DNA from 3 places in the Mesorhizobium sp. CA7 genome. Region 1 is predicted to be linked to each of the others. Evidence: predicted binding sites of a transcription regulator. Region 1 holds the regulator's gene; each other region holds the start of a gene.
The links. Region 1 encodes LexA, which represses DNA repair genes until DNA is damaged. Its sites were predicted from a motif close to TGTTCNNNNTGTGTTCNG; they were not measured.
Positions count from the first base shown of each region.

Region 2: a site for LexA is predicted at 1,155-1,172, ahead of dinB (DNA polymerase IV). Genes of this name have one in related genera too.
Region 3: a site for LexA is predicted at 1,434-1,451, ahead of LB552_RS27750 (ImuA family protein). Genes of this name have one in related genera too.

Region 1 is NZ_JAIUHH010000001.1:108,475-111,750, reverse strand. It holds gene LB552_RS00490 (ComEC/Rec2 family competence protein) at 1-971, shown strand, start outside; gene lexA (transcriptional repressor LexA) at 1,007-1,741, opposite strand; gene kynU (kynureninase) at 2,174-3,276, shown strand, end outside.
Region 2 is NZ_JAIUHH010000015.1:89,596-92,871, forward strand. It holds gene LB552_RS22495 (polymerase) at 1-208, opposite strand, end outside; gene LB552_RS22500 (cupin domain-containing protein) at 589-969, shown strand; gene dinB (DNA polymerase IV) at 1,239-2,501, shown strand; gene LB552_RS22510 (patatin-like phospholipase family protein) at 2,726-3,276, shown strand, end outside.
Region 3 is NZ_JAIUHH010000025.1:20,009-23,284, forward strand. It holds gene LB552_RS27745 (DUF6504 family protein) at 1-399, opposite strand, end outside; gene LB552_RS27750 (ImuA family protein) at 341-1,411, opposite strand; gene LB552_RS27755 (metallopeptidase family protein) at 1,596-2,033, shown strand; gene LB552_RS27760 (DUF1737 domain-containing protein) at 2,287-2,493, opposite strand; gene LB552_RS27765 (HpcH/HpaI aldolase/citrate lyase family protein) at 2,523-3,276, opposite strand, start outside.

The DNA.
Region 1 (3,276 bases):
CCGCCGTGACGTCGCTCATCGCGGGCAGCGCGACATTGTTGTTTGCCATCTGGCACTTCCAGCGGGTGTCGCCGCTCAGCCTGCTGGCCAATCTGGCGGTCATGCCGATCGTCTCATTGGTCGTCATGCCGTTCGCCGTGCTGAGCGCGCTGGCCATGCCCTTCGGCTTAGACGGTCCCTTCCTCTTTGTCATGGGCAAAGGCCTGACGGCGATGATCACCATTTCGGCATGGATTTCCGAGCGCTCACCGGTCGACGCCGTCGGGCTGATCTCGATCCAGTCGGTGCTGCTGGCGACGGTCGCGCTGGTCATCGCGACCATGGCTACCACCTGGCTGAGGCTTGCCGCCGTACCTTTCGCGCTCGCTGCGCTGCTGGCCATTTCGCACGTCCGCACACCGGACGTGCTTATCTCGGAGGATGCGCATCTGGTGGCGATGCCGATCGGCGGCGGCGAGCTTGCCGTCAATCGCGAACGCTCCAACGAGTTCACCACCGACAACTGGAAACGGGCGCTGAAAGCCGAGGAGATCGTGCCCCCGGAAAGGTTCGCCAAAGATACGCTGGACATTGCCGATCCCGTCGACCTGCCGCCCGGCTCGCCCTTCTATTGCAGCGGCGATCTCTGCATCGGTCGGCATCCTTCCGGCGCGATCGTCGCGCTCGCCGAGACCCGCGACACCGCCCGGCCGGCCTGCGGCTTCGCCGACCTCATCGTCATCAACGACGCCACGGCCTATAACCCTTGCCGCGATCCGCGTGTGCTCGTCGTCACCAAGCGGCAGCTGGCGCGCGACGGCAGCGCCGCCGTTTTCTTCGATCCGCAATCGGCAACCGCGCGGCCAACCGTCCGCTACGCGGTCGTAGAACCATACCGACCCTGGCACGAGCAGCGGAAATACACGCGCGAGGCGAGGGGACTGGCGCCCTATAAGCAGCCGGAAAAACCAGCCGCCGCACCGGCCCAATAGATTGTCGTCCGGGCGAAGACGGCGAGCAGTTCTGCTCAGTAGCGGCGAATAAGTCCGACGAGCTTGCCCTGAACCTTGACCCGGTCCGGTCCGAAGATCCGGGTCTCATAGGCCGGGTTGGCGGCCTCGAGCGCGATCGAGGCACCCTTGCGGCGGAAACGCTTAAGCGTCGCCTCCTCATCGTCGACCAGCGCCACCACGATCTCGCCCGGGCTTGCGGTGTTGGCATTGCGGATGATGACGGTGTCGCCATCGAAGATGCCGGCCTCGATCATCGAGTCGCCCTTGACCTCCAACGCGTAATGCTCGCCGCCCATGATCATGTCCGGCGGCACCGAGATCGAATGCGTCTGGTGCTGGATGGCGTCAATCGGCACGCCGGCGGCGATGCGGCCCATCACCGGAATGGATACGGCCGCCGCGGCCTCGTCGTCATTGCTTGGCGTCGGAGTGCGCGATGGCGTCGTCGGCTTGACCTGGCGACTGAGATTGCCTTGGCCGCCCTGGATGACGCTCGGCGAAAACTTCTTCGCGGCATTCAGGCCAGGCGCGATTGAGTCGGGCAGGCGCAGCACTTCCAGCGCGCGCGCCCGGTTCGGCAGCCGGCGAATGAAGCCGCGTTCTTCCAGCGCCGTGATCAGCCGGTGGATGCCGGACTTGGAGGCAAGGTCGAGCGCCTCCTTCATCTCATCGAAGGATGGAGGAATCCCGCTCTCCTTCAGGCGTTCATGGATGAACATCAGGAGTTCATGTTGTTTGCGCGTCAGCATCGGCGGCCCCCACGGGTTCTGAAACCAGAATCAGAAAAACAAACCCAGAACAAACACTATCTGTTCCAGTTGTGTTCCGCAACCGTTTAAAGTTTAGTGAATTTGTTAAGGCTGCCGAAACAATGTCGTATCCGGTGACGGCCGGCTGCCCCTCGTGGGGCAGCGGCATTGATTTCGCTCGATTTTGGAGTTCCCCTTACGCTGAAATACAACCCGCCACGATCACGAAGCCGTGGTTGGGATCACGTCGGCTCTACCGTAAGCGCGTGGCACCGTGAACGAAACGAACCCAAAATGCCAACCTTGGCGAAGTTCCGATCCGCAGTCTTCGCCGTCTATGGACCAGCTAACATAGGACCAAAGGTTCTTGCCCTGTCGCCGACGGTGGTGAGACAACCCCCTTGGCCAGATCGAAATGGAGGCGGCAGCACAATGAGGGGAATTCCTGATCTCGCCGAAGTCGAGGCGATGGATGCCGCGGATCCGCTGCGCGCCATGCGCGATCGCTTCGTCTTGCCGGAAGACGTCATATACCTCGACGGCAATTCGCTGGGCGCTGCTTCGATCGACGCCTTCAGCGAGATCGAGACTGCCGCGAGGCAGGAATGGGCGCGGGATCTCATCCGCGCCTGGAACACCGCCGGCTGGTTCGATATGCCCATCGAGTTGGGTGACCAGCTAGGGCGCCTGATCGGCGCGAAACCCGGCCAGACGGTCGTTTGCGACACGACTTCGATCAATATCTACAAGGTCCTGCATGCGGCACTTGCAATGCTGCCCGAGCGTTCGGTGATCGTTGCCGAGGGCGACAGCTTTCCGACCGACCTCTACATGGCGGAAGGCGTCGCATCGACGCGGCCCGGCACGGTGCTGCGGCTCGAAGGCACCGATGCCCCGACGATTGAGGAACTGGTTGACGATCGCGTCGCGGTCATCCTGGTCAACCACGTCAACTACAAATCCGGCCGGCTGCGCGACATGGCGGCGCTCACCCGCAAGGCTCATGAAGCCGGTGCGCTGATCGTGTGGGACCTCTGCCACACGGCGGGTGCGCTGCCGGTGGATCTCGACGGCTCTAATGCCGATTTCGCCATTGGCTGCACCTACAAGTATCTCAATGGCGGGCCGGGCTCACCGGCCTTCATCTACGCCGCGAGCCGCCATCACCGCGACATTCGCCAGCCGCTCAGCGGCTGGTGGGGCCATGCCCGGCCTTTCGCGTTCGAGCAGGGCTACGCTGCGCGCACGGGCATCCGGCGGTTCCTGTGCGGAACGCAACCGGTGCTGTCGATGCGCGCGCTGAAAGGGGCGCTGGATATGTGGAACGATGTCGACATAAGGGCCGTGCGGAGAAAAAGCGTCGCGCTGACGGACCTGTTCATCCGGCTTGTCGAGGCCAGATGCGGCGGCTTCGGTCTTGAGCTGGAGAGCCCGCGCTCAGGCGCAGAACGCGGCAGCCAGGTATCGTTCGCCCATCCAAATGGCTACCAGGTGATGCGCGCCTTGATCGAGCGCGGCGTGATCGGCGATTTCCG
Region 2 (3,276 bases), on a different contig from region 1:
GCTTGAGATCGAAGCGGGCCGGCAGGCATGGCTCGAGGCAGGCTCGGCGCAGCGATCCGGTCGCAATCGTATCGACCGGGAGAAGGATCACCATACGGGCCTGGCGCTCGGGCCAGAGCGGCCTGCCGAAAACGAAGAAGACGCCGCCGACCAGGCCGGCCAGAAGCAGTGCGGCAAACAGATTGGCGATCATCTTACCGGGTTGCACGGCTGGCAACTCCAGGAGCGGTTTCAGGGGAAAGGCGTGCCCGCCATATCGCAGGAATAGCGGGCACGCCGTGGTCAACCGCCGATGAAGGGACTTTGTCCGGCGGCTTGCTAGCCAATGATTTTGGTGCCGTCGTTGTTTCCTGAAAATAGGCGTGTCGGGCCTCTGCGTTCGTGCGATGGGACTTCGGTCCGAAGATGGCCCGGGACCGTCGCCCGAGGGTCTGGAATATCCGCCTTCCACGACAATGCGCCAAGCGTTCGGCTGAGCTCGCGGTCACCTCAATTAATTAGCAATCGCTCATAATAAGGCTTATGAATACACTCGCGGTCGCCGACGATCGCAACGTCAGGCGCCGCTTCACACATGGGAGGGATACCATGGCCGAAGTTGCAATGAAGGTGACGAAACTCGAATCCAAATCGCACAACAATCCTGACGAGGTCCGCGCGCCCGCAAAGACGCGTGTCGAGATCGTCCGGCTCCCAGGCTATACGCTCGGGCGGATGAACATGCAGCCGGGCTGGAGATGGTCCGAATGCGTGAAGCCGGTGGTCAAGACCGACAGCTGCCAGGTCTCGCATGTCGGCTATGCCGTGTCCGGCTCGATCACCGTACGGATGACCGACGGCACGCAAAAGACCATCGAGGCCGGCACTTCCTACACCATCCCGCCCGGCCACGACGCTTGGGTGGAAGGCAACCAGCCGTTCCAATGCATCGAGGTGCTGAGCGCCGAAGAATACGCCAAGCCGGCATAGCGCAGACAGTCGCAATTTACGTTCAGAGGCGAAGGAGGGATCGCCTCGCGAGGCGATCCCTCCTCAGCCTGCGGCGGCATGTCCCGCGCAAAGGTCATTCGCACAACCGGCGTTCTATCTGTGGCTGCGCCCCAGTTGTGGAAACCTGCACGGCCAAGCGTGGTGGCTTGACAGAGAGCTTCTTTTGTTCTCTTTATGTTCCGTTAATTCCCCTTACAAAAGACGCAGCTAATGCTGCAATGCCACACAAATGGCCATGGGAGCGCGCGATGGCCGCCACGAACACCGCCGCGGCCGCCACCATCCTGCATGCCGACCTCGACGCCTTCTACGCCTCGGTCGAGCAACTGCTCGATCCGTCATTGCGTGGCAAGCCGATCGCCGTCGGCGGAGGCGTGGTGCTGGCGGCCTCCTATGAGGCGAAAATCTTTGGCGTGCGCGGCGGCATGCCGGGCCGCAAAGCGCGCGAGCTCTGCCCTCAGCTCATCTTCGTCGGCGGTCATTTTTCTGAATACCAGCGCCTCGGCGACGCCGCGATCAAGGTGCTCGACGATTTCACGCCGGCGGTCGAGCGCATCTCGATCGACGAGGCTTTTGCCGACGTCGCCGGCTGCACGCATCTGTTCGGATCGCCGCAAGAGATCGCGCGAAAAATCCGCGAGCGGGTGAAGGCCGAGCTCGGTCTGCCGATCTCGATCGGCGTGGCAAGGACGAAGCATCTGGCCAAGATCGCCTCGCAGGTAGCCAAGCCCGACGGGCTGGTGGTGGTCGAGCCCGACAGCGAGCTCGCCTTCCTGCACGACCTGCCTGTCACGCTGATGTGGGGTGTCGGCCCGGCGACCAAGGCCAGGCTGGCCGAGATCGGTGTCGAGACGATCGGGCAATTGGCGCGCACCCATAGCGGGGCGCTGGAGCGGCTGATCGGCCATGCCGCCGGCCAGAAGCTTGCCGCGCTCGCCTGGAACCGCGACCCGCGAAAACTCGAGGCACACCGCCGCGCGCATTCTGCCGGCGCGCAATCGGCGCTCGGCAGGAAGCCGGCAGTGCCGCGCGTCTTCGTGCCGACGCTCCTGCATCTGGCCGACCGCGTGGCCAGCCGGTTGCGCGCCAAGGACCGGCCCGGGCGCACAGTGACGGTGCGGGTTCGCTTCGCTGATCTGCGCGCTGTGAGCCGCTCGATCACGCTCGACCAGCCGATCCAGGCGACCGCGATGCTGGCGGAGATCGCCGAGGAACTGGTGCACGGCGTGCTTGCCGCCCATCCGGGCGAGAGGGACATCTCGCTGCTCGCCATCTCTGTCTCGCATCTGGAGGAGCATGCCGAGCTGCAGCTCGAACTGCCGCTCGGGCTGGCGGACGAGAAGCTGAGGCCCGGCAGCCGCAAAGGCCTCGCGCGCTTCGGCGCCGACCGGGCGGTGGACAAGATCCGCCAGCGCTTCGGCAAGGAGGCGGTCGGCTACGGCACGGTAGCGCTGGAAGGTCCGCGCTCGGTGCCGGACGGGTTTAGGGAATTGGCCGAAAAGGAGCTGTGAGTGGCTGAGGCATCTCCTCTGGCGCCATTGGAGATTGACGAAAGCCTACGCGCCGTCCGTGCGCTGCGTACCAACCGCTTCGGGTAATCTCCCCGTCCGTCGGCGCGGGCCGATTTCCAATCTGTGAAGTTACGCGTTCCCCCACTTGCAAGAATGTCGGTGCTGGGCTCGATTGCGCATAGCCAGGCTTAAGGACGCCGGACGGACAGGCAAAGGGGGCCGCGATGGAGCCGATTGCGGCTGGATCACCACCGGACGCGGATGGCAGCGCGCCCGAACGCTATGATCTCGGCCTCTGCCTGTCGGGCGGCGGCTACCGCGCCATGCTGTTTCATGCCGGCGCGCTATGCCGCCTCAACGAGGCCGGGCTGCTCCAGAAGCTCGACATGGTAAGCTCGGTCTCGGGCGGCTCGATCGCCGCCGGGCTGCTGGCGGTGCTTTGGCCGCGTTTCGCCTTCGTCAACGGTGTCGCCGCCAATTTCGATATCTATCTGGACAAGATACTGGAGTTCTCGCAAGTCTTCCTCGACGCGCCGTCGATCTTCAAGGGCCTGCTCAACCCGTTTTCGAGCGCGGCGCGCGAAGTCGCCGCCTGCTACGAGAGACATTTGTTCGACGGCTCAAGGCCGATGCTGAAGAGCCTGCCGGAAAAACCCTGGTTCGTGTTCTGCTCCAGCAATCTCGGCACAGGCTCGCTGTTCCGGCTGTCGCGGCGCTACATCGCCGACTATCGCATCGGCGTCGCCTACCAGGCCGACCTGCCGGTGGCTCTCGC
Region 3 (3,276 bases), on a different contig from region 1:
GCCGGCCACGATGCGATCGCCATGGAAGCGCGCCGCCGCCCAGGCGGCGCCCGGCGTCGAGGCCAGCCCGGCGCGGGCATCGAAGCCCTGCTGGAAGAAGCGGGCGAGGATCTCGTCCTGCATGGCGCGCTCGCCGCCGAACAGATGCGTGCAGCCGGTAACGTCGAGGAACAGCCCGTCCTCGCCGTCGATCGCCACCAGCGGCGTGTAGCGGTCGCACCAGTCGGCAAGGCCTTCGAGCAGGCGGCGGTCGGCTTCCGGATCTGCCTCGACCACATCGATCGAGGGATGCATGGCGCGCGCATCGGCGATGCCCATGCCGCGCTTCAATCTGAGCGCCTCAGCCCGCTCGTCGAGGGCTGCGATGCGCTGGGTGTTGTTGTCGCGATGGCTGATCACCAGCGGCGGCTGAAGCGACGGCAGGCGATGCGAGGGCCGGGAACGCCAGGACCGCCCCAGACGCTGGCGCAGGATCCGCTCCGCGGCCAGATGCGGGAACCACAGCGACAGAATTCTCTGTTCTTTCTGCAAAAGCGTGTTCATCGGGGTTCCACTCCAGTGTGAACTGTCCAGGCAGGGCCGTGCGGCTCTTGCCGATATCGACTTTGAAGGCGGGGCGGCCGATCGAGCCGGCGAGCGGCCCGGCGAGGGTCTCGCGGCTTGCCGCGGGCGCCGCCGAAACGATGAGACGCACCGGAGCGGCGGTGGGATCGGCCTCGCCGGCCTGGCGCAGCAACAGCAGCGGGCGGCCGGCGCTCCGGGCCCGCGCATGCAACCGGCGCGTGGCGGTGAGGTCGAGAAGCCGCGGACTGCCGCGGATCTCGAGGATGACCGCGGCAAAGGCCGTCATGCGGGCCGCCTCCTCGGCGATCCACAGCGCGTCGAGCAGCTTCGGCGCCTCGGAAAACAGCAATTGCCCCGGCTCGATGCCGAACAGGGCATGAAGGCCCCTGACATAGGGCATGCCGGCCTCGTGGAAGATTTCCGCCGTGCCGACCCAGAGGATCGGCAGACCCTGCTTCTCCCTGAGGACCAGGCTTACAAGCGAGAGCGCGAAGCCGGCAACGGCGCCGGCATCGCGGGTCTCCAGGCCATGGATTTCGCTGAGCGCCGCCTTGGGCAGGCCGCCGCCAAGCGCTGCATCGAGCCTATCGATGCCGGTGTGCAGGAAGGCATCCGCCGAAGCCACGGCAAGGCCGCGCCGGACAATCGTCATATCCGGCCCGGCGGCATCGCTGGGTGTTTGGTTTTGCGCCATTCCGGACGGAAAACTGCTTCGCACTTTTCCTGGAATTGCTTCGGGCGCGCACCCCGAGGGCGCCTGCAGGCGCTCGGGCAGCGTTCCCTCGATCTTCGCGATCTGGCGGCGCAGGGCAAAAACAGTGTCCCGCGCCACGGCGCTCATCGCCATGACGTTCACTTCCAGCAGCAGTTGTTCCTGTTATGTTCCTATAGATTCCAGAGGCGCCCGGAAGAGTCAAGCAGAGTCGCAAGGAATTTATTCCTTCGTCTTTTACCCTGAAAGCGAACACCCCAGCCGGTCCATTTGCCTCAATCGGCGTGAAAGCCTATATGCCGGGATTAAAGGACATTTCATGGCCCGCATCTACAAGACCCGCACCTGGCACGACCAGCTCTCGCCGTCGATGGACGAGATGGAGCTTCTGGCGCTAGAGGCCTATGCCCATCTGCCGGACGAGTTCCGCAAGCTCACCGGCGAGATCATCATCCAGATCGCCGAGTTCCCGACCGACGAGATCATGGACGATCTGTCGCTGGAGACGCCCTTCGACCTGCTCGGCCTGTTCGAGGGGCGCGGCATCGCCGAGCGCTGGAACCCGCAGACCGGCGAAGGTCCAAACCGCATCACGCTCTACCGCCGCGCCATCCTCGACTACTGGGCCGAGAATGAAGAGACGATGGGCGACATCGTCACCCATGTGCTGATCCATGAGATCGGCCACCATTTCGGCCTGTCGGACGACGATATGGAGCGGATCGAGGAAGCGGCGGAGCAGGCGGCGGCTGGGTGAGCACGCACCTCGTCATCCTAGGGCGAAGCAAGGAGCGAAGCGACGCGCGTAGACCCTAGGATCCATGCCATTCCATCAACACCAAGCCCGCGGTGCAGGACGGAACGCCTGCCGCCCGACACCCGCAAACGTCCCCTATATTCTGACTCGCTGCGCCTTTCGGCTCAGGTCCCGGCATGGATTCTAGGGTCTTCGCGACGGAGCTTCGCTCCTGCTCCGCCCTAGAATGACGAAGTAGGGGTTGCCTCCCTTCCTACCAGTCGCTGAGCTTGGTGTCCGGGCCGTAGTCCTGGCCTTCGACGTCCTTCACCACGGCTTGGCCGCAGCGCATCGACTTCGTCTGCTGGTCAAAGGCATAGGTCGGCGAGCCGAACAGGTGCCAGCCCTTGTTCAGGGCTGCCGTCACCTTGTGGCAGAAAGTTGAATCGTCCGGGCCGGACAGAAAGCGGTAGAGTTTCATTTATCGAGCCTATCTTGAAGACCGGCGCATCATGCGCCGATGATCGCGGCCTTCGCCAGAAGTTTCTCGGCTTCCGCCAGGTGCAGTCGCTCGACCATGCGGCCGTCCAGCGCAATCACGCCCTTGCCGGCATTCTCGGGCCGCGCGAACGCATCCTTGATCGCCCGGGCCGCAGCCAGCCTCTCGGGCGACGGCGAAAAGGCGCGGTTCGCCGGCTCGATCTGGGCGGGATGGATCAGCGACTTGCCGTCGAAACCCATGGCGGCCCCGTCGGCGCATTCGCGGGCAAAAGCGTCGAGATCGCGAAAATCATTGGCAACGCCGTCGATGACATCGAGCCCGCCGGCCCTCGCCGCAAGCACCAGCTGCATCAGCCACGGCATCAGATAGCGCCGGTCGGGCGTCGCCAGGATGCCGGTCGCCTTCACCAGGTCATTCGTTCCGGTCACGAAACAAGCCAGCCTCGAAGCCGGATCGCGGCCGAGTTCGGCGATGGCGCCGATGTTGAGCAGCGCCCTGGGCGTTTCGACCATCGCCCATAGTTTCACGCTGTCCGGCGCGAAATTGTCGTCGAGCAGGTCGCCGGCCTCGAGGATGTCGCGCGGCGTGGCGATCTTGGGCAGAAGAATGCCGTCGGGCTCGGCCTTGGCCACTGCCAAAAGGTCATGGGTGCCCCATTCGCTGGCCAAAGGATTGATGCGCACCACCATCTCGCAGCGCCGGTCGCGCCCGGCGAGAATGCCGGCGACCTTGTCGCGCGCGGCTTTCTTGTCGGCGGGCAGC